Regions from separate parts of the Sphingomonas sp. STIS6.2 genome, predicted to be linked through region 1. Evidence: riboswitches for the same ligand, from Rfam matches in the RefSeq annotation. Region 1 holds a riboswitch; each other region holds the start of a gene.
The links. A riboswitch is a leader RNA that binds a small molecule or an ion and turns the genes downstream of it on or off. The one in region 1 is predicted to bind cobalamin.
Positions count from the first base shown of each region.

Region 2: it holds a riboswitch for cobalamin, as region 1 does, so the genes downstream of both, sphst_RS17205 (DUF1636 domain-containing protein) here and sphst_RS06345 (TonB-dependent receptor) in region 1, are expected to answer to the same signal.
Region 3: it holds a riboswitch for cobalamin, as region 1 does, so the genes downstream of both, sphst_RS17230 (TonB-dependent receptor plug domain-containing protein) here and sphst_RS06345 (TonB-dependent receptor) in region 1, are expected to answer to the same signal.

Region 1 covers NZ_JPDP02000041.1:25,346-32,876, forward strand. The annotation lists gene sphst_RS06340 (hypothetical protein) at 1-925, opposite strand, end outside; gene sphst_RS06345 (TonB-dependent receptor) at 1,053-3,224, opposite strand; cobalamin riboswitch at 3,393-3,631, opposite strand; gene sphst_RS06350 (catalase) at 3,852-5,552, shown strand; gene sphst_RS06355 (ankyrin repeat domain-containing protein) at 5,623-6,195, shown strand; gene sphst_RS06360 (hypothetical protein) at 6,289-6,498, shown strand; gene sphst_RS06365 (glycoside hydrolase family 127 protein) at 6,640-7,531, shown strand, end outside.
Region 2 covers NZ_JPDP02000159.1:515,862-523,392, forward strand. The annotation lists gene sphst_RS17175 (aminotransferase class I/II-fold pyridoxal phosphate-dependent enzyme) at 1-489, shown strand, start outside; gene cbiB (adenosylcobinamide-phosphate synthase CbiB) at 482-1,420, shown strand; gene sphst_RS17185 (cobyric acid synthase) at 1,408-2,898, shown strand; gene cobS (adenosylcobinamide-GDP ribazoletransferase) at 2,866-3,582, opposite strand; gene sphst_RS17195 (histidine phosphatase family protein) at 3,579-4,157, opposite strand; gene cobT (nicotinate-nucleotide--dimethylbenzimidazole phosphoribosyltransferase) at 4,154-5,167, opposite strand; gene sphst_RS17205 (DUF1636 domain-containing protein) at 5,164-5,580, opposite strand; cobalamin riboswitch at 5,678-5,864, opposite strand; gene sphst_RS17210 (ABC transporter ATP-binding protein) at 5,886-6,671, opposite strand; gene sphst_RS17215 (FecCD family ABC transporter permease) at 6,665-7,531, opposite strand, start outside.
Region 3 covers NZ_JPDP02000159.1:524,877-532,407, forward strand. The annotation lists gene cobO (cob(I)yrinic acid a,c-diamide adenosyltransferase) at 1-157, opposite strand, end outside; gene sphst_RS17230 (TonB-dependent receptor plug domain-containing protein) at 157-2,115, opposite strand; cobalamin riboswitch at 2,298-2,530, opposite strand; gene sphst_RS17235 (HpcH/HpaI aldolase/citrate lyase family protein) at 2,589-3,413, opposite strand; gene sphst_RS17240 (MaoC family dehydratase) at 3,410-3,862, opposite strand; gene sphst_RS17245 (acetyl/propionyl/methylcrotonyl-CoA carboxylase subunit alpha) at 3,862-5,697, opposite strand; gene sphst_RS17250 (nuclear transport factor 2 family protein) at 5,694-6,179, opposite strand; gene sphst_RS17255 (carboxyl transferase domain-containing protein) at 6,184-7,531, opposite strand, start outside.

The DNA.
Region 1 (7,531 bases):
CGTGCGAGCGCGGCCGGATGCGCAGATCGGGAACGTCGGTATAATAGATCTCCAGCGCGCCGGGGCAGAGCCGGGCGAGATCGTCGAGCAGCGCCTCGCGCTCGTTCGGTGCGGCGGTCGGTTCGGTGCGCAGCGCCTCCTCGTCACCGTCGGTTTCATCGTCGGCCTCGCTCTCTCCGGCCAGATCTTCGACGGCGGGTGCGGGCCGGTCGGCGAGCAGCCGGGCGAGCCGCTCCTCGAACGCGACCGGATCGACCGCTGGCGCGTCGCCGGGTTCGGTGCCGTCGTTGCAGGGCGGCATGAACGCGGCAATGAGGTCCCGTTCGATCGGCGCCAGCCAATGCTTCTTCACCCATGCGCTCGGCCGCTGCCCGGGCTCGGGGAGAACGGTCGCGGCCAGGTCGCGCGGCAATTGGAGATAGGAGAAGCCGAGGTGATCGAGCATCGTGGCCTCGTTCCCCGGCCCGAACACATCCCAGTGTGCGGCTGCGAGCTGCGCCTTGGCGAAGGTGCAGCTGCCACCCTTGCGCTGGAGAAGCGGGCTTTCATCGCCGTTCAGTGCCAGCATCGCGACGATCGTCTCGATCGGTCCGTTGGGCTCTGCGGCGGCGAGCGCACGCAGATGCTTGAGATGTCGACGGGCGAAGGTGACATAGGGCGAGCGCAGCGTCTGATAGGTGACGTGCTTCTCCCAGCGCTCGAGGACCGATCCGCCGAAGGGCCGCTCGGCCTTGCCGGCATATAGGCCGACATAGACGAGCCGGTCGTCATGGAACATGCCGTAGATGCCGGGCCCGCGCAGTGCCTCCGGCTCCCCCGCCCAGGGTGCCCGCGGCACGGCGCGCAGGTTCATCCATGCCGGCTTGCCGAGCGTGGGCGGCACGGGACGCAGGGTAAACAGCTCGGAAGCCCGGTAAAACGGCATGCGCAATGTCTCCTCATGGGGTGGCCATGCGGCTTAGGCGGGCGCGCGCGCGAACGGCTATCCGGGGTTTTCCCGGGGGGCGACATCGCCGGCGGCCCGTCCCAAGGGCTGCCGGCCGCGGGGCGCGCTAGAAGCCGACGCGAAGCGAGAAGTCGACCGCGCGGGGACGGCCGAGGACCCATTGCTGGTTGTTGTACGTGCTGATCGCTGAGTCCCGGTCGAACAAATTGTAGCCGTGGATATCGACCGCCAGGCGCGGCGTTACCGCGTACGATAGCGTGGCATCGACCATGGTGTAGCTGGGGACGCGGAAGCTGTTCGCATTGTCTGAATAGCGTCGTCCAACGTAGCGCAGCCCGGCGCGTGCTTGGAGCGCACGCGTCGCGTTCCAGCGCAGCCAGAGATTGGCGAGCCTCTCGGGCACGTCCGGCGGGGTATTGCCGTCAAAGCGCGTGCCGCCGGAGACGAAGTCGTCGAACGTCGCGTCGAGCACGCTGCCGTTCGCATCGATGCCGACACCGTACGGCAGATCGAGCGATACCGCGGCCTCGATACCCTTGGCCGATCGCTGGCCGACCTGCTCGACCGGGCTCGTCGGGGTCAGCTGTGCCAGCAAGCGCTTCTTGACGATGCGGTAGGCGGCGAGGGTGGCGGTGCCGCGACCGTCGAGGAACACGGCCTTCGCGCCGACCTCGACCTGGTCGCCAACCGCGTTGCTGAACTGCACCTGCCCGGTCGAATAGGTCGTCAGCGTCCCCAGCGGGTCCACGCCGGTGGCATATTGCGCATAGAGCGACACCGTCGGGATAGGCTGATAGACGCTTCCGACCCGCCAGGTCAGATTGTGCAGCCGCTTGTCGAGCACGAACGTCTCGGTGCCGGCGCCGCCCGGATAGTCGATCGACCAGCGGCGTATCGTGTCGCGCTCGTAGCGCACGCCACCGACGATCGAGACGTGCGTGCCGAGCTTCAGCCGGTCCTCGGCAAAGACCGCATATTCGGTGGTCCGCGTCCGATAGCGCGGTGCGATCCCCTGGGTGTCGACGATCAGACTGGGATCGAACGCGAAGGGATCGACCTCCGAAACCTGCGGGTCAGACCCGAAATTGTGGGAGTAGGTCAGTTTGATGAGGTTGACGTCGAAGCCCATGACAAGGTCATTGCCGACGCCATCGGCAATCTGTGTTCGGAGCGTCACGCTGCCCTGATCGCCCCATTGCGTCTGATCGTGGACGATGCCGGTCATGTCGGTGCGCAGGATGCCGCCCGGCGTGCCGGTGTTGCCGCTGCCGTTGGCGCAGACGCCGTCCGCGGCGATCCAGCAATAGGTTTCGAGATTGAGCCAGGAGCGTTTGGAGGTGAGGCGATAGGCCTGGTTGCTGACGGTGACCGCATCGCTCGGCGTCCAGTCAACCTGCAGGCTGGTGCGGTTGTCGCGGTATCGGATAGAGCCGTCGCGTGTGTTGTAGTTGCGTTCCCGGATGCGGTCGTCGAGCCGACCGTCGATCAGCGGTGTGCCGAAATAGCGCATCGGCTTCTGGTCGCCATAATCGTCCCGCACGGTGACGACGAGCGTGTCGGTCGGCGCCCAGCGCAGCGTGCCCGACACGGCATGGCTGCGCGACTGGCCGCGATCGACATAGCCGTCCGATCGGCGATAGCTGCCGTCGATGCGGTAAGAGAGGCGCTCGGTGATCGGCCCCCCTGCGCCTGCCGCGAGATGGAAGCTGTCCTGCGAGCCATAGCCGATCTCGCCCTCCACGTGCGTCTGCTGCGTATCGGGTTTGCGCATCACGACATTCACCGCGCCGCCCAGTGCGCCCTGGCCGTAGAGCACCGAGGCCGGGCCGCTCAGGATGTCGATCCGCTCGACCATCCACGGATCGGTCGGAAAGGTGATCGTGCCGGCCGCCGGGAACAGCCTGATGCCGTCGATGAGCTGGAGCACGGATCCCTGACCGCTGAAGCCCCGCGCGGCGAGCGCGGTACCGCCATTGCCGGGATTGCCCGCATTGCTGATGCCCGGTGCGCGGCTCGTCGCGTCGATCACCGACAGGTCGCCGCGCGCGCGGATCGTGGCGCCGTCGATGACCGAGATCGTCGCGGGAGTCTCGAGCGGCGTGAGGCCTAGGCGGCTGCCGGTCCCATTCGGCGTGGTGAGCGTGTCCTGGGCATGTTGTCCGACGATCAGGATGTCCTTGGTATCGGGATCCGGAACGGACTGGGCGTGGACTTGTGCTGCGAAGACAGGCGACAGAATAGCCCCCGCGAGCGCGAGGCGAGACAATAGGAACGGCATTACGGTAATCCCCCGGGCGTCTGGCGAACCCGGCAGGGACCTCCCGCGAACGGCCGACATCCGCGCCAGCCGGACGCGATTGCGACCGGCACGCATGCCCGTGCGGTCCCCACCGCACACGTCGTCGCTCGACGGAGTACCGTGCCGCGGCCACCCCCTGGGCCAGGCAAGAGCGACCAGACGCCGGCAGGTCTCCTGGCTCACGGGTCCTCGCACGATGCACGGCCTTCCCAGGCCCTCATGACGAAACGTCTGGCCCAGTGGCTGCCCCTTCCTTTGCAGGAAGAAGCGAAATGCATCTCGCTCGCCGCTTACAGTTGCAGGGACAGCCTCGGCTTCAGGTGGCGAACCACCCTCACCGCGTTCCCTATTAAGCCCCTTTCGGGGCACCGACGCGATCATGCCGCCCTGCTCGGATCGAACAGGTCAGCGGCGCCGGTCTATCCCGGTCAGGATCGTTCGGCAATCGTCCGGCGAGCGGCGCGATGGCGGCTCGATCGTCCCGCTCGATTGCTGTGATCCAGAAGCTCCGTTTGGCGCGATGCGCGTCCTCGATCAGGAGGCGGCGGTGCCGCACGCTCTGTGCGGAAATGCCACGCTGATGGCATGCAGGATTAAGGGATCGAGATGAAGAACGTGAAGAGCCGTCAGGCCGTGACGGCGATGCTGCTGGCTGCGACATCGGCTGGTGCCATGATTCAGCCGGTCGCCGCGCAGACGGTGGCGCCGGCCGAGACGCAGGCGGAAACCCGCATGACGACCGCGGCGGCACCGTCCAGCGCCGGCAAGCCCGCGCTGGCGCAGGCCGGGGTTGCCGGCACCGTCGAAGCCAAGGGTGATTCAGCCAGTGTCGCCGCGCCGCAGATGACCCGCGACAATGGTGCGCCGATCGGCGAGAACCGCCACTCGAAGGCGGCGGGCGACCTTGGCCCCGTCCTGCTCGAGGACACGACGCTGATCGAGAAGCTCGCACGCTTCGACCGTGAGCGCGTGCCCGAGCGCGTCGTCCATGCCCGCGGAACCGGTGCCCACGGCGTGTTCACCGCGACCGCGGACATTTCGAGCATCACCGGTGCATCCTTGTTCATGCCCGGCAAGCAGACGCCGGTGTTCGTCCGCTTCTCGACCGTGATCCACCCCTCGGGCAGCCCCGAGGGCATGCGGGATCCGCGCGGCTTTGCGACCAAATTCTATACCGATCAGGGCAATTGGGATCTGGTCGGCAACAACCTGCCGATCTTCTTCATCCGCGACGCGATCCAGTTTCCGGACATGATCCACGCGCTCAAGCCCTCGCCGGTGACGAACAAGCAGGACCCCAATCGCTTCTTCGACTTCTTCTCGGCCACGCCCGAGGCGACCAACATGCTCGCGCATGTCTATTCGAACCTCGGTACGCCGGCATCCTACCGGACAATGGACGGCAACGGCGTCCATGCCTTCAAGCTGGTGAATGCCAAGGGTGAAACGGTGTTCGCCAAGTTCCGCTGGATCAGCCGCCAGGGCGTGCGCAACCTGAACGGCGCGCAGGTGGCGACCGCGACATGGAACTACCTGACCGATGATCTCTATGGCGAGATCGGCAAGGGCAACTTCCCCGTCTGGGACCTGATGGTGCAGACGATGTCGGCGTCGGCGTTCGCCAAGCTCGACTATAATCCGTTCGACGATACCAAGGAATGGCTGGGCGTGCCGTTCCGCAAGATCGGCGAGATGACGCTCAACAAGGTGCCGACCAACTTCTTCGACTATACCGAGCAGTCGGCGTTCGCACCGGCCAACCTCGTGCCGGGGATCGAGGCGTCGCCGGACCGGATGCTGCAGGGGCGGCTGTTTTCCTATTCGGACACGCAGCGCTATCGCATCGGCGCCAATGCGATGCAGTTGCCGGTCAATCGTCCGCTCGCGAGCGTCGTCAACAATTACCAGGACGGCCAGCTCGACCACGCCAACCGCGCGTCCGACGTGAATTATTTCCCGGCGGCGACCGCGGCAAAGTCGACCGATGCCCGCTTCCGCGCCGCGCCCTATGGCATCGACGCGACCGTCGATGCGAAGCCGATCGCCAAGACCAACAACTTCGCCCAGGCGGGCGAATTCTACCGGGCGCTGAAGCCGCAGGACAAGGCGGATCTGGTGACCAACCTGGCGGGTGATCTCAATGTCGTGACGTCGGCGCGGACGAAGACGATCATGGTCAGCTACTTCTACCAGGCGGACAAGGACTTCGGCACGCGCCTGGCAACCGCGGTGAACGTGCCGATCGCCGACGTGTCGCGCGCGGTGGCGGACTATCGCGCCGCCAACCCGGGCCAGGGCGCCCGCTGATCCCGGGGCAGGGGGTGCGCGACGGCGCGCGCTTCCTGCCATGGCAGACTTCAAGGAATCGAGACCGACGATGCTGACTTATCTTGCCGCGCTGCTCGCCGCAGCCGGTCCACAGGCCGCTGCGACCGAGCGACGCACGCCCCCTGCGGTCGCGGCCTTGCCATCACCCGAGCGTCGCCAGCAGCTGCTGTTCGAGGCGGCCCGGCTCGGCCGCACGGACATGATCGATCCGCTGCTCAAGGCCGGCGCCGACATCAATGCCTATGACGAGCGCGGTTTCACGCCCCTGATCCTGGCGGCGTATAACGGACAGCTTGCCACCGTGGACGCGCTGATCGGCAAGGGCGCCGACGCCTGCCGTCCGGATCGCGACCAGGGCAACAGCGCGCAGATGGGTGTCGCGTTCAAGGGCGAGGATGCGATCGCGGCACGGCTGCTGAAGGCAGGGTGCGACGTGAACGCGCGCAATCATGCCGGGCAGACCGCGCTGATGATGGCGTCGCTGTTCAATCGGCGGGCGCAGGTCGAGCTGTTGCTGGCGGCGGGTGCGGACCGGACGATCCAGGATGCGGCGGGACGATCGGCAGGTTCGGTCGCGGCCGGGCAGGGCAACGCCGCGATGGCGGAACGCGTGAAGCGCTGACGCAAGTCTTCGGGCGTCCCGGGTGCCGCAGCGGGCCGTGTCGCTGCCGTTCCGCATTGACGCGGCGCGGCATCCGGGGCCATCGCGTTGGCCATGACCAAGAGCAAGGGACGCACCGGCGCACACGCGCGCGCCAATATCCAGCCTGCGCCGACAGCCGCCGAGCTCGACGCAGCCAAGCACGAGGCCGTCCAGATCGAGGGGCGGCTCGCCGGCCTCGCGGCCGGGCATCCGTCGGTCAAGATATGGAAGGCCCGCCTCCGAGCCGCGCAGGCGGTGATCGCTCGCGCGCCGCGCGACTGAGACGCTCACGCTAGTGCGGCCGGGTCTGGATCACGGCGCACCGATGTTCACGATCACACCGTCAGCAGATGTCAGTCGCGGGATTTACTCCGACAAGTGAAGCCGATAGCCTGTGTCTAAAGACGTGGCTGGGAGAGTGACATGGGTTGGACGCGTCGCGGTGCGCTAGGCGCGGGGATCGCACTGGGGGCGGTGCCGCCATTCGCCCTGGCGGCGGCGGATGCAACCTCGGCAGCGACCCCCTTTCCGCTGTCGCAGGTGCGGTTGCGGCCGTCGATCTTCCTGACGTCGGTGCAGGCGAACCAGCGCTATCTGCTGTCGCTCGATGCGAACCGTCTGCTGCACAATTTCCATGCCGGGGCAGGGTTGCCGACCAAGGGCGAAGTCTATGGCGGATGGGAGTCGCGCGGGATCGCCGGGCATTCGCTCGGCCATTATCTCAGCGCGCTGTCGCTGGTCTATGCGCAGACGGGGGACCAGCAATTCCGTGACCGCGCGGCCTATATCGTCGCCGAACTCAAGGCGATCCAGCGGAAGCAGGGGGATGGCTATGCAGGCGGGACGACCGTCGAGCGCGACGGCAAGACCGTCGATGGCAAGGTCGTGTACGAGGAGCTGCGCAAGCGGGAGATCCGGTCGACCGGGTTCAGCCTGAATGAAGGGTGGGTGCCGCTGTACACCTATCACAAGGTCATGGCGGGCGTGCTCGACGCGCACCGGCATGCCGGGCTTGCCGATGGTTTGGCCGTCGCAATCGGGCTCGGGACCTATCTCGGCACGATCCTGGAAGGACTGAGCGACGTCCAGGTGCAGGACATCCTGCGGACCGAGCATGGCGGGCTGACCGAATCCTATGCCGAGCTGTACACGCGAACCGGCAATCGCCGCTGGCTGACGCTTGCCGAACGGTTGCGGCATCACGCGATCGTCGACCCGCTCAGGGACGCGCAAGACGACCTCGCGGGTCACCACGCCAACACCCAGATCCCGAAGATCGTGGGGGAGGCGCGGCTGCATGAGCTGACCGGCGATA
Region 2 (7,531 bases), on a different contig from region 1:
TTCGCCGACACGCTGCCTGACGCCGGCCTGGCCTCGCAGCTTTCCGCAGAAGATCCCGTTATCTTGTTCCAATCCTTCGGTAAATTCTTCGGTCTCGCGGGCGTGAGGCTTGGCTTCATGATCGCACCGCCCGGCATCGTCGCGCGGGTCCGCGACCGTCTGGGCAGCTGGCCGATCTCCGCCACCGCGCTCGCGATCGGCACCGCCGCCTATGCCGACCGAGCCTGGATCGAGACCACGCGCACACAGCTCGTCACCCGTGCAGCCGCGCTCGACGCGGTGCTTCTCCGCCACGGGCTCGCCGCGACGGGCGCCTGCCCGCTCTTCCGGCTCATCGTATCAAACGACGCCAAACCCTTGTTCGAGCGCCTGAATATGGCGGGCATCCTGACCCGCCCCTTCGCCTATGACCCCCGCTGGCTCCGTCTCGGTGTCCCCGCCGACGCGGCCGCGCTGGCGCGTCTCGACACGGCGCTCGCGCATGGCTGATCCCGTCGCGCTCATCGCCCTCGCGCTCGACGCCGCGTTCGGCTGGCCGGAACGGCTCTACCGCCGGATCGGTCATCCCGTCGGCGCGATCGCCGCGATCATCGGCAGCCTCGAAAAGGCGCTCAACCGTCCCTCATGGCCCGACGCGACGCGCCGCATCGCCGGGGTCGCGACGCTCGCGATCACGCTCGCGGTGACGGGCGGGATCGCCTGGGGCGCGACCTGGCTGTTCGCGACCTATCTCGGCGGCTATGCCTGGCTCGGCATCGGCCTCCTCGCCGCCCCCGGTCTCGCGCAGCGCAGCCTCAACGATCACGTCGCCCCGATCGCCGCCGCGCTCGGCAAGGGCGACGTGCAAGGTGCGCGGATCGCGGTCGGCCGGATCGTCGGTCGCGACACCGACCGGCTCGACTCCGCCGGCATCGCCCGCGCCGGAATCGAAAGCCTTGCCGAGAGCTTCTGCGACGGCATCGTCGCGCCGCTCTTCTGGCTGCTGATCGGCGGGCTTCCCGGGCTCTGGATTTACAAGGCGATCAACACTGCCGACAGCCTGATCGGCCACCGCGAGCCACGCTGGTGCGCGTTCGGCTGGGCCTCGGCACGGATCGACGATCTCGCCAACTGGATCCCCGCGCGGATCAGCGGCGCCTTGCTGTGCCTCGCCGGTCCCGGCGGCTGGCGCGTGATGCGGCGCGACGCGCGCAAACACGCCTCGCCCAATGCCGGCTGGCCCGAAGCGGCGATGGCGGGCGTGCTCGACCTCCGCCTCGCCGGTCCGGTCAGCTATGACGGCGTCACCCAGCTCAAGCCCTGGATCGGCAGCGGTCACCCCGCCGCCACCGCCGCCGACATCGCCCGCGCGCTCCAGGTCTATCGCCGCGCCTGCCTGCTACTCTGGATCGTCACGGGGGCGCTGCTGTGGGTGCGGTGATGCTCCAGGGCACCGGCTCGGACGTCGGCAAGTCGGTGCTCGTCGCCGGCCTCTGCCGCGCGCTCGCCAATCGCGGGCTCGCCGTCCGCCCCTTCAAGCCGCAGAACATGTCGAACAACGCCGCCGTCACCGCCGATGGCGGCGAGATCGGCCGCGCCCAGGCGACCCAGGCGATCGCTGCGCGCACCGCTGCGACCACCGACATGAACCCCGTCCTGCTCAAACCGCAGGGCGACCGCAGCTCGCAGCTCGTCGTCCACGGCAAGGTCCGCGGCATCCTGCGCGCCAGCCGCTGGCGCGAGGGGCGCGCGGGGCTGATGGACGACGTGCTCGCCAGCTATCACCGGCTCCGCGCGCAGGCGGACATCGTCGTCGTCGAGGGCGCGGGCAGCCCCGCCGAGATCAACCTGCGCGCCGCCGACATCGCAAATATGGGCTTCGCGCGCGCCGCCGGCGTCCCCGTCATCCTGATCGGCGATATCGACCGGGGCGGCGTCATCGCCTCGCTCGTCGGCACGCGTGCGGTGATCGATCCCGCCGACGCCGCGATGATCCACGGCTTCCTCGTCAACAAGTTTCGCGGCGACCCCGCGCTGTTCGACGACGGCTATCGCGCGATCGAGGCGCGGTCGGGCTGGCGCGGCTATGGCGTCATCCCCTGGCTTCCCGAGGCCGCCCGCCTGCCGAGCGAGGATGCGGTCATACTCGAACGCCGCCCCGGTCACGACCGGCAGGACGGCCAGGTCGTCATCGCCTGTCCGATCACCCCGCGCATCGCCAATTTCGACGATCTCGATCCGCTGCGGCTCGACCCCGGCGTCACGTTGGTCATGGTCCCGCCCGGCGAACCGATCCCCGACGCCGACATGATCATCCTCGCGGGCTCCAAGGCGACGATCCCCGACCTCGCCTTTCTCCGCGCGCAGGGCTGGGACATCGACATCCACGCGCATCGCCGTCGCGGCCGCCCGGTGCTCGGGCTTTGCGGCGGCTATCAGATGCTCGGTCGCAGCATCGCCGATCCGGACGGGCTGGAGGGGCCCGCCGGTATCGCCCCCGGGCTCGGCCTGCTCGACGTCGCGACGATCCTGTCCCCCGCCAAGACGCTCGAGCGCGTCGCCGGCACCGCGATCGGCGCACGGTTCGACGGCTATGAGATCCATATCGGCGAAACCACCGGCCCCGACACCGCGCGCGCGCTCACGACCCGCGACGATGGCCGCCGCGACGGCGCGGTCAGCCCCGACGGGCTCGTCTCCGGCAGCTATGTCCACGGCCTGCTCGGCCTCGCGGATCAGCGCCGCGCGTGGCTCAGCCGGCTCGGGGTCGGTGCGGTAGGGCCCGACCATGCGGCGTCGATCGACGCCGCGCTCGATGCGATTGCCGAAACGCTCGAACGCCATCTCGATATCGATGCGCTGATCGCGCTGTCGAAGCTCGCGGGCTCAGACGCGGCCGGCAATGGCGAGCGCGACTAGCATCCCGGTCTCGACGAATTCGATCCCCGCACCGTGGCAATCGCCTGAAACGCCGCCGACCCGCCGGATCAGCCACCAGCCGAATACCGCGATCAGTGCAGGGGCCCCTGCAACGGCATGCACAGGCACCCCTAAACACCCTGTTACGCACCCCCAAAAGACCAGATCGTGCACCCTGATCTTCCCTGCCACCATCCCTCCCAGCCCGCCCTCCCGGAGCAGCGGCACCCACCGCGCCCAGCATAACGGCCCGATCCGCGCGAGCATCGGGACGAGAATCACGACCGCCCATCCCTGACTCGAAACGGCATGCAATAAGACAAGTTTTGCAAGGAGTTGCAGCGCGATCATCACAACACCGAAGCTGCCGATATGCGGATCCGCCATCACCGCGATCAGCCGGTCGCGGTCGCCATGCGCGGCACCCAGCCCGTCCGCCAGATCCGCCAGCCCATCCAAGTGCAAAGCCCCTGTAATCGCTACCCAAATAGTCAGCGCGGCGAGCGCACCGGTCCACGGATCGACCTGCGCGCCGACCCACCCCGCCGCCGCGACGACCACCCCGATGCACGCCCCGACGACCGGGTACCACCGGATCGCGGCGGCAAAATCCTCAGCGTTCGCAGCGACTTGCGGCATCGGCACGCGCGTCAAAAAGCCGAAGGCGACGACCAGCCGCTTCACGAAACCGGATCAGTCTGCAGCGCCACGATCTGCGCCGTCCGGTCCGGCCAGATCCGCAAACTAATCAGCGCCGCATAAGGCAAATCGAATGCCCAGAGCTCGCGCTGGCCGAACTCGCACAGCGTTTTCAGCGCCGCACGGATCGCCCCGCCATGTGTTACGATCAATGAGGTTTCGGGTGTAAGATCTTCTATCGCATCGGTAACTCTTGCGACCAGATTGCTCCACCGTTCCCCACCCGGCGGCGGTGCACCATCCGGATCGTCCCAGAACCGCTGCAACGCCGCAGCGTCGATCTCCGCCGCAGCCAGCCCGTCCCAATCCCCGAAATCCAGCTCCCGCCACCGCGCATCGGTCGTTGGAGCCAGCCCCCGCTCCCGCCCGATCGCATCCGCAACAGCCTGCGATCGCATGAGATCAGAACAGACGATCTTCTTGAAATTCAGCGGTTTTACCCGAGCCATACAGGCCGCCATTCCCTCCGCCGTGACCGGACTATCGGTCCGCCCCAGCATCCGCCCGGTTAGTTCAGGCGCGCCATGCCGCAGCAGGTGGAGCAGGAACGGCGCACTCACGCCACCGACACCCCCGCCTCGGCAAACGTCGCCATCCCGTCATGCGCCGCCAACGCCGACCGGATCACTCCCACCGCAACCGCCGCCCCGCTTCCCTCCCCCAACCGCATCCCAAGTCTCAGTAAAGGCTCGAGTTTCAGCGCGGCGAGCAACCGCTCATGCCCTGGTTCGGCCGAACAATGCCCCGCAATGCAGTGCTCTGTGATGCCAGGATACGCCGCCGCAATCGGTGCGATCGCCGCCGACGAAATGAATCCGTCGAGCACCACCGGCACCCCCGCCAGCCGCGCCGCCACCACCGCGCCGGCGATCGCGACGATTTCACGCCCCCCCACCCGCCGCAACGTCTCGAACGGCGTACGCGGGAAATCATCATGCCGCCCAATCCCCGCCTCGACCACCGCGATTTTCCGCGCGATTCCCGCCACATCAACCCCCGTCCCCGGGCCAACCCAGTCCGCGGCGGTTCCGCCGTAACTGCGCAGACACAGTGCTGCGGCCGACGTGGAATTCCCGATCCCCATCTCACCCACGACAAGCATGTCGAGCCCCGGCACGACGACGTCGGCACCGATGTTGAGTGCGGCGAGACACGCGGCTTCGTCCATCGCCGGTGCCGTCGTGAAATCCGCCGTGGGGGTTTCCAGATCGATGTCGGCGATGATCAGCTCGAGCCCGACGGCATCCGCCAGCGCATTGATCGCCGCGCCCCCACGACGGAAATTCTCGACCATCTGTGCGGTCACGGAGACCGGGAAAGCGCTCACCCCGTGCACCGCAACGCCGTGATTTCCGGCGAAAATCGCCGCCCGCGCACGCTCGAACCGCGGCCGCTCGCGCCCCTGCCAGCCCGCCATGAAGACCGCGAGGTCTTCAAGTCGGCCAAGCGATCCCGGTGGCTTGGTCAACTGTGTTTGCCGCAGCGATGCGGCCCCTCGCGCGGCTTCGTCTGCCGCAGGAAGAGCCCCCAGCGCCGCGTCGAACGCCGCGACCGTCGGGAACTGCCTCACTGCGCGACATAGCCGGCGGGGGGCGTCCGGGTGATGAAATGCCCCTTGATCCCGGCGGGCCACTGCCGAAACGGCACCTGCCCCTCCGCACTCTCCGCATGCAGCACGGCATAATCGAGGATCGCTCGCGCAGCCTCCTCATCCGGCGTGAAGCGCCCCAGCACATAGCCGATCTTCGCGGGCCCACGAACATGGATGGTGCAGAAGTCCTGGCAGGCGAACAGGCACGGCATCGCCTGCACCGCAATCCCGGCATAGCGCGGATCACTCGCCTGGACCGCCTGCAATGCTGCGACGAGTCTTGCACCGCCCCGCATGCCCTCGGCATCGTCCTTCGCATCGGTGGAAGCGCGGCAGGTGCTGCAGGCGACGACGGCCGCCCCGTCTTCGGCGGGAACCAGTAGATTTGGCATTGAAACCCCATGACATACGCGCCCGCGGCACAAGCCGCAGGCTGGTTATGTCGTCGCGCGGGTTTACCCCCGTCCGCTCGGCGCACCCTGGCCGGACGAAAGACGACCGCGACGGGCAGGTCTCCTGGCTCACGGGTCACAGCCCTTCGCGCCGCCTTCTCGGGACCGGGATCCCAATGGCATGATGGCACGATGGCTCGCCGCTTACAGTTGCAGGGGCAGCCGGGGTTCTCCCGTTCCCTTTTCATCCCCGTCGCCGGGGAACCTGTCGCGGTCAGAGGGATAGGCCGGGCGAGCGGCCCGGGTCAATCGCCCTGCGCGCTGTCACGCGTCAGCGGTACCACGACCGGTACGCCCTCGATCGATCCGAACCACGCCCGAACACCATAGGTCTCACGCAGCCGCGCCGGCGTCAGCACTGCCGACGGCGCGCCGTCGGCGACGAGCCGGCCCGCGTCTAGCACGAGGATGCGATCGCAATAGCGTGCGGCGAGCCCCAGATCATGCAGGACGGCGATCACCAGGACACCCCGCGCGGCCTGCGCCCGCAGGATCTCCATGACTGCGATCTGATGCGCGGGATCGAGCGACGCGAGTGGCTCGTCGACGATCAGCGCCGGCGCCTCCACCGCCAGCGCCCTTGCCAGCAGGACGCGGGCCCGCTCGCCCCCCGAAATCTCGGTCGCGACACGCGCCGCAAGCATGGTCACGTCCGCCGCTGCCATCGCACGGGCAATCGCATCACGATCCTGCTGAGAAATGCGCGACAGCGGTGCGAGATGGGGCAAGCGGCCCAGCGCGACGAGACGTTCGACGCTCAGCGGCCAATGAAGACTTTGACCCTGCGGCAGATACGCGACCGTCCGCGCGATCTCACGTCGCGAGCGCTCCGCCAGCGGAACCCCGTCGAGCAGGATATCTCCAGTAGCGGGAACCAGCCCGAGAAGCGCCTGGACCAGCGTCGATTTGCCCGCCCCATTGGGGCCGACGATCCCGATGAGCGCGCCGCCCTCTGCCGAGAAACTGACATCGTCGACCACGACCCGCCCTGCACGGCGGACGCTGAGGCGGTCCGCGGAGAGGGCTACCATAGCCGCCGCTCGCGGATGAGGTGGACGAGGAACACCGGCACACCGAGAAACGCGGTGACGACCCCGAGCTTGAGTTCGTTCGACGTCGGGATCACCCGGACCAGTACGTCGGCGAAAGTGAGCAACGCGGCCCCGCCCAGTGCGGAGGGGAGCAGGATCGCCGATGGCGAACGATCGGTCATCGGCCGGACGAGATGCGGGACGATCAGGCCGATGAACCCGATCGCGCCCGATACCGCAACCGCCCCGCCGACCCCGATCGCCACCCCGACCAGCATCCGCATGCGCGTCCGACGCAGATCGACGCCTAGCGCGCGTGCGCCATCCTCGCCGAGCGTCAGCGCGTCGAGCGCATGGCCGTCCCAGGCGACCAGCACCATGCCGAGCGCGATACAGGGCAGCGCCAGCGCGACATGGCTGAACGACCGGTCTTCGAGCGACCCGAGCAACCAGGTCATGATCTCCATCGCTGCAAACGGGTTGGGGGACAGGTTCAGCGCCAGACTGACCCCCGCGACGGCCAGCGTTCCAACCGCAATCCCCGCGAGGATCAGTGACAAGGCGCTTTGCGACCCGGCCGCCAGCACGAACAGCAACCCCAGCGCCGCGAACGCCCCGGCGATCGCCACGATCGGCAGCATCGCCGGATGAAGCTCCGCCAGCCCGAAATACAGCGCGATCACCGCGCCCAGCGATGCGCCGTTCGACGCGCCCAGCACCGATGGCTCGGCCAGCGGATTGCGCAGGAATCCCTGCAGCGCAGCACCCGACAGCCCCAGCATCGCGCCGACCGCGAGCCCTAGGATCGCGCGCGGCAGCCGAAGTTCGAACAGGATCGCGCGTTCGATCGGATCGCCCTG
Region 3 (7,531 bases), on a different contig from region 1:
TCCGCACCGCCATGCCAAGCGCCGCGGTGGTCTTGCCCTTGCCCGGTCCGGTGTGGACCATCAGCAGGCCCTTCTCGATCGTCTTGGCCGCGACGATCTTGTCCTGGACGACCTTCTTCTTGGCCATCCGCGCCGTGTGCTCCGCCTCGCTCCGCATCAGAATGCTGCCTTCACGCCGACATAGGCGCCGCGCCCCTGGCCAACATAGCTGAACACCTCCTCGTACCGCTCGTCGAACAGGTTTTCGACCCGACCGAAAACCGACAGCCCGGGCGTCAACTTGTACGCCGCGTTCAGGTTGACGAGGACATATTCCTGGAGCGAGACGCGGACCGGGACATAGCTCGGATCGGTATAGGCGTCGTCCTGCTGCCGGCCATTATACCGAACGGTGAGCGTTGCCGAGGCGCGCTGGTCGCGGCTGAACGCAGTCATGTTGACGCTGCCGATATGGTTGGGTCGCCGGATCTCCACGCCCCCGTCCTCGCGCGCCTTCAGATAGGTATAGGCGAGGTCGAAGCGCAGCTGCGGAATTGGCTGGGCTGTAGCAAACACCTCGACGCCATGCTGCGTCGATCGCGTGATGCGGTTGCCGGGCGTCGCGACGAAGTCGGGGGCAGGATAGGTGGTAAAGATCTCGTTCGTCAGCCGACTGTCGAAATAGGTCGCGCCGATCGTCGCACGATCCCCCCCGAAAGCCTGTTCGACCCCGGCTTCCCACCCCTTTGACTTTTCGGGCTTGAGGTTCGGATTGCCGATATAACGACCGTCGGAATAGCCGAAGAGATCGAAGTAGCCGGGGTTCTTCACGCTGGTACCGTAGGCACCGCGCACCCGCGTTCCGGTCGCAAAACGATAGCTCGCCTGCGCGCGGTAGGTGGTGGTGTCGTCGAACCGGTTATTCTCGTCGCGCCGCACCGATCCGCCGATCGCTAGCGCGTCGTCGATCACGACGTCATACTGTCCGACGATCCCGACATTGTCGGTGTGCCGCCGCCCTGTGAAGACGAACTCCGAAGGGACCGGACTAAGCGTCTGAAATTCCTCACGCTCGACATCGACTGCGGCGGTCAGCCGATGCCGGATGCGATCGGTGCCGAACCGGAAGGCGCTTTCGAACGATCCCTTGTACCGGCGTCCCTTGTTGCCGAAGCTCAAGGCATCGTCGACCAGCGCCCGGCGTGTCGTATCGGCAAACTGGCCGCTGAGCGCATTCGTCCACCGGCCATCCGCCAGCGCGAGTTCGGCGCGAACCAGCCCGTAATATGCCTCGACCGTGCTGCGCGCGCCTGGCGTATCGACGATCGTGCCGAACTGCGGGCCGCTCAATGCCGTGTCGTTGCTGTCGGCATCGGTATAGCTGTAGCGCCCGACGCCCGTGACCTTCAGCGTGTCGGTCGGCGACCAGCTGAGCTTGCCCGTCGCGCCGACGCTCTTCGCGCCGATGTCGCGCGATCCGCCCCGTGCGGTCGGCGTGCCGTCGGTGAGGTAGGTCGAGCTCGATAGCGCGTAATCGAGATTGCGCGCTACGCCCGCGACCCGGGCGCCTCCCGAAAACGTGCCGAACGATCCCCCTTCGGCCCGTAGTGATACGCCCGGGGCCTCCGCGCCGCTCAGCGTGAGATACTGGATGACGCCGCCGATCGCGTCGGACCCGTACAGCGCCGATTGCTGGCCGCGCAGCACCTCGACCCGTGCCGCCTCGTCGGCAATCAGCGTGCCGAAGTCATATTCGCCCTGATAGGGATCGGACACTTCGATCCCGTCGATCAGCACGAGCACGTGATTGCCCTCCGATCCGCGGATCCGGACCTGCGTCGTCCCCCCGACCGCGCCGGTCCGGCTGACCGCCAGTCCGGGAACGTCGCGCAGCACGTCGGACACGATCCGGGTCTGCCGCTGGTCGAGCGTGGCGGCGTCGAGCACCGTCACCGACGCCCCGAGCTGATCGGCGGGAACCGCGTCCCCCGATCGCGATGCGGTGATCACCAGCTCGGCGCCGCCCCCTGCCGCCTCGCCCGTCGCCGCAGTAACCGGATCAGGCTCGGCCGCGGCCGGCGATGCAAAGGCCGTGGCGGTGGCGAGCGCCACAAGCGAAACGAAAATTCTGGTCATGAAACGATACCCCCGGCGTCACGAGCGACCGGCCGGGGCCTGCCGTCCGATGCTACGGACAGCCGGCGCAACGCTTGGGGTGTACGCCGAACCGCACCCGCCACGCGCACCGATGCGGCCCCCGCCGCATGGTTCGTCGCTCAGACGGAGTACCGTGCCGCGGTCATCCCCTGGACCATGGCAAGAGCGACCGAGCGCCGGCAGGTCTCCTGGCTCACGGGTCGACGCCCGGTACGCGACCTTCCCGGGCCCTGCGCTTGCGCTCAGGCCTAGTGGTCGTCCCCCCGTGATGAAGGGACATGCGCACCGCACTCACCGCTTACAGTTGCAGGGACAGCCGCGGCATGAGGAGGACCGTCTCCCGCACCGCATTCCCTTTGAAGCCCCGAGGGGCACCGACGCGATCTGCGACCCCGGCCTTCACCGGTTTCGCAGGGCGACGGTAGCGCAGAAATTTCCTGCCGCCAATGGGCCTAGAGTCGCGCGAGGATCGCCCGCGCCTGACGTAAGTGCGGCGCATCGATCATCCGCCCATCAAGCTGCAGCGCGCCCGCCTCGGGAGCCGCCGCAAACGCAGCGACGACGGCGTGCGCATGTGCAACGGTCGCCGCATCCGGCGTGAACGCGGCGTTGATCGTGGCGACCTGCGACGGATGAATCGCCATCATGCCGGTAAAGCCGTCACGGCTGCCGCGCGCGGCATAGGCTGCCAGCCCGTCAATGTCCGCGATTGCGGGATAGACCGTCTCGATCGCCGCGACGTCCGCCGCATGGGCGCCGAACAGCAGCAGCGATCGTACGAGCTTATAGGGTTCGGTATAGGATCCGTCGTCCTCCCGACTGGCCGCCGCGCCGATCGCCGCGGGCAGGTCTTCGGCGCCCCAGGTCAGGCCGCATAACCGGTCGTTGACCCGCGCATATTCGCCCAGTGTGAAGATCGCGGCGGGCACTTCGGTCGCGATCGGCAGGATCGGCGGACAGTCATCGCCATAAGCCTCGACCAGTGCGAGGACGGTCGCGGGTCCGGTCGCCTTGGGCAGCATGATCGCATCGGCGCCCCTCGCGGCAGCGAGATCGTCGTCCAGCCACCCGGAGTCGACGGGATTGATCCGGACTATCCGCACGACGTCGGTGTGGTCCTGCAACGCGGCCCGGACCGCCTCGCGGGCAACGGCCTTGCGGGAGAGCGCGACCGAGTCCTCCAGATCGAGGATGATGGCATCGGCCCCGCTCGCTGCGGCCTTCGCAAAACGCTCGGGCCGGTCTGCGGGCACGAACAGCAGCGAGCGCAACCTCATGCCGGCGTCCGCAACAGCAGTGCCGAGCGGAGGCACCGACAGACGATCTCGTCACGCTGGTTGATCAGCTGGTGCATGAATGTGACGATCCCGGCGTTCGAGCGTGACCGGCTGGGCTTGAGTTCGACGACCTCGGTCTCGGCGCGCATCGTGTCGCCGATGAAGACGGGTTTCGGATGCACGAGCTTATCGTAACCGAGATTGGCGACGAGCGTTCCGAGCGTCGTGTCGCCGACCGACAATCCCACCATCAGCGCGAACGTGAAGGTGCCGTTGACGAGGATCTGCCCGAATTCGCTCGCCTTCGCCGCCTCCGCATCGAGGTGCAGCGGCTGCGGGTTGTGCGTCATCGTCGAAAACAGGAGGTTGTCCGTCTCCGTGACGGTGCGGCGGATCTCATGGACGATCCGGTCGCCGATCGCCCATTGGTCGAAATAGCGGCCGGCCATCAATCATCCTTCTCGATACGTGCGAGCACCATGCCATCGCTCACCTGCCCGCCTTCGATCGCGGTCAGTTCGGCAACCGTCCCGTCGAACGGCGCGACGAGCGAATGCTCCATCTTCATCGCCTCCAGCGTCACGAGCTTCTGCCCCTTTGCGACACGGTCCCCGGCCGCCACGTCGACCGCGATGATCCGTCCCGGCATCGGTGACAAGATAGCGCCGTCCGCTGCCGCCCCCATCGCCGCGCCAGACGCACGCCAAGGCCGCAACTGCCAGGTCTGCCCGGCATCGGAAACGAGGGTGGCATCGACCGGTTCATGGACGCCGCGACCGTCGAGATCGATCGTCACGGTGTCGTCGTCGAGCAGGAACCGCGCCGTCTTCAAAGGTCCCGCGTTGAGGCGAAAGCCCGCCATCGGTTCGACGCGCACGAGCGCGCGCGCGGCCTCGATCAGCGCTTCCTCGCTAGGCTGCGCCGGGGGCATCAGCGCCGCACCTTCGCGGGCGATCAGCCCGGTATCGAGCGTTCCCGCGACAAATTCCGGATGGTCGAGCGCCTGGACGAGAAAGCCCGCATTCGACCGGACCGGCCAGACGACCGCCTTGTCCAGCGCCTCCGCCAACGTCTCGCGCGCGGCTTCACGCGTGTCGCCCCAGGCAATCACCTTGGCGATCATCGGGTCATAATAGGGCGATATGTCTGCCCCCTGTTCGACGCCCGTATCGACCCGCGCCGCATCACCCAGATCGAACGCCTCGAGCCGCCCGATCGACGGCAGGAAACCCTTGGCGGGATCCTCCGCATAAAGCCGCGCCTCGATCGCCCAGCCGCGGATCGCAAGATCATGCTGCTGCAGCGGCAACGCCTCGCCGCTGGCAATCCGCAGCTGCCACTCGACAAGGTCCTGTCCGGTGATTTCCTCGGTGACGGGATGCTCGACCTGCAACCGGGTGTTCATTTCCATGAACCAGATCCGATCGGCGCGCAGGCCTTCGCTCGCATCGGCGATGAACTCGATCGTACCCGCGCCGACATAGTTCACGGCCTGTGCCGCGCGCACCGCCGCCGCGCAGATCGCCGCGCGCGTCGCATCATCCATGCCGGGCGCCGGGGCCTCCTCGATCACCTTCTGATGCCGGCGCTGCAACGAACAGTCGCGTTCGAACAGATGGACGACGTTGCCCTGACGATCGCCGAACACCTGCACCTCGATATGCCGCGGCGAGAGGATATATTTCTCGATCAGCACGTCGGTATTGCCGAAGGATGCGGAAGCTTCGCGCTGGCACGAAGCGAGCGCGTCGGCAAAGTCGGCGGACGCGTCGACGCGGCGCATACCCTTGCCGCCGCCGCCGGCGACGGCCTTGATCAGGACCGGGTAGCCGATGGCATCCGCCTCACGCTGGAGCCTATCAGGCGACTGGTCTTCCCCCAGATAGCCTGGCGTCACCGGGACCCCGGCCGCCATCATTCGCTGCTTCGCGGCATCCTTCAGCCCCATCGCGCGGATGCTGTCGGGATCGGGGCCAACCCACAGGATCCCTGCATCAAGCACGGCCTGCGCGAAGTCCGCATTCTCGGACAGGAACCCGTACCCCGGATGAATAGCCTCAGCGCCGGTGGCGAGCGCGGCGGCGATGATCTGCTCTCCGACCAGATAGCTCTCGCGCGCCGGGCTCGCACCGATATGCACCGCCTCGTCCGCGTGCCGGACATGCAGCGCGCCCGCATCGGCATCGGAATAGACCGCGATCGTGCGGATTCCCAACGCCCGAGCTGTGCGGATGATGCGGCAGGCGATCTCGCCACGATTGGCGATGAGCAGTGATTCGATCATTGCGCGGGGCATCCGGTGGTCCGCTTAGACCAAGTGATGTTGAGGATCTTCCACCGGCCCGCGTCGCGCACCATGTCGAAATGGTCGGTCCCGCAATACGCGACCCGGCCGTCGATGGTGAAGACATAGGGCGACCATACCATCGCGATATCGCCATCGATATCCACGGCGGGATCCGTCAGGCGTTCCGCATATCGCTCCGGTCCGGGCTTCAGACGGGCGGCGAAGTCGGACCAGCCGGTCCGGCGGATGATGCGCGTGCCGTCGGCCATTTCTTCCACTGCCGTAGCACCCCCCTCGGGGCGTACCTGTGCGAGCAGTGCCTGGCCATCGCGGGTGGCCAACGCAGCGAACATCGCGTCGATCGGCACCATGACGCCAGCCTCCTCGGTCACCACGACTGGCGGCAAGCCGGTGCCCTTGACGATCGGCTGGACCGGTGTGACCTGACCCGCGGCCAGCAGAAACGATAGCAGGATCATCGGCTTACATCCTGAACACACCGAACGCGGGGCGTTCGGCGATGGGAGCGTTGAGCGTCGCGGCGAGCGCGAGGCCGAGCACGTCGCGGGTCTGCGCGGGATCGATGATCCCGTCGTCCCACAGCCGCGCGGTCGCGTACCAGGGATTCCCCTCGTCCTCATATTTCTGACGAACCGGCGCCTTGAACGCTTCGGCCTCCTCCGCCGTCCAGTCGTCCGCGTCGCGGTGAACGGTGGCGAGGACCGAGGCCGCCTGTTCGCCGCCCATCACGCTGATCCGGCTGTTCGGCCAGCTGAACAGAAAGCGTGGCGAATAGGCGCGTCCGCACATGCCGTAATTGCCGGCGCCGAAACTGCCGCCGATCAGCACCGTTATCTTCGGCACGGTCGCGGTCGCGACTGCCGTCACGAGCTTTGCACCATGTTTGGCAATGCCTTCCGCCTCATACTTCCCGCCGACCATGAAGCCCGAGATGTTCTGGAGGAACAGCAGCGGTACCTTGCGCTGGCAGGCGAGCTCGATGAAATGCGCCCCCTTCTGTGCGCTTTCGCTGAACAGGACGCCGTTATTGGCGAGGATTGCGACGGGGAGCCCGTGGATATGCGCGAACCCGCACACCAGCGAGGTACCATAGAGCGCCTTAAATGCATGGAATTCGCTGCCATCGACCAGTCGTGCGATCACTTCGTGAACGTCATAGGGTGCGCGCACATCCGACGGCACGACACCGTAAAGTCCCTCGGCCGCGTATTTCGGCGGGCGGGCCGGTTGCTGGTTCACCGTGACAGGGACCTGTGGCGGCAAGGTCGAGACGATGTCGCGAACGATCGTCAGCGCGTGGTCGTCCGATTCGGCGACATGATCGACGACGCCCGACCGCCGTCCATGCGTGTCCGCGCCGCCGAGGTCCTCCGCGGAAATCACCTCGCCCGTCGCCGCCTTGACCAGCGGCGGCCCAGCGAGGAAGATCGTGCCCTGCCCGCGGACGATGATCGTCTCGTCGGACATTGCCGGGACATAGGCGCCGCCCGCAGTGCAGCTCCCCATCACACACGCGATCTGCGGTATCCCCAGCGCCGACATCTGCGCCTGGTTGTAGAAAATCCGGCCGAAATGCTCGCGATCGGGAAACACCTCCGCCTGATGGGGCAGGTTCGCTCCGCCACTATCGACGAGATAGATGCACGGCAGACGATTTTCCTGTGCGATTTCCTGCGCTCGCAGATGTTTCTTGACAGTCAGCGGGAAATAGGTCCCTCCCTTCACCGTCGCATCATTGCACAAAATCATGCACTGCCGCCCGGCCACGCGGCCGATCCCCGCAATCACTCCCGCGCCGGGGACCGCGTCG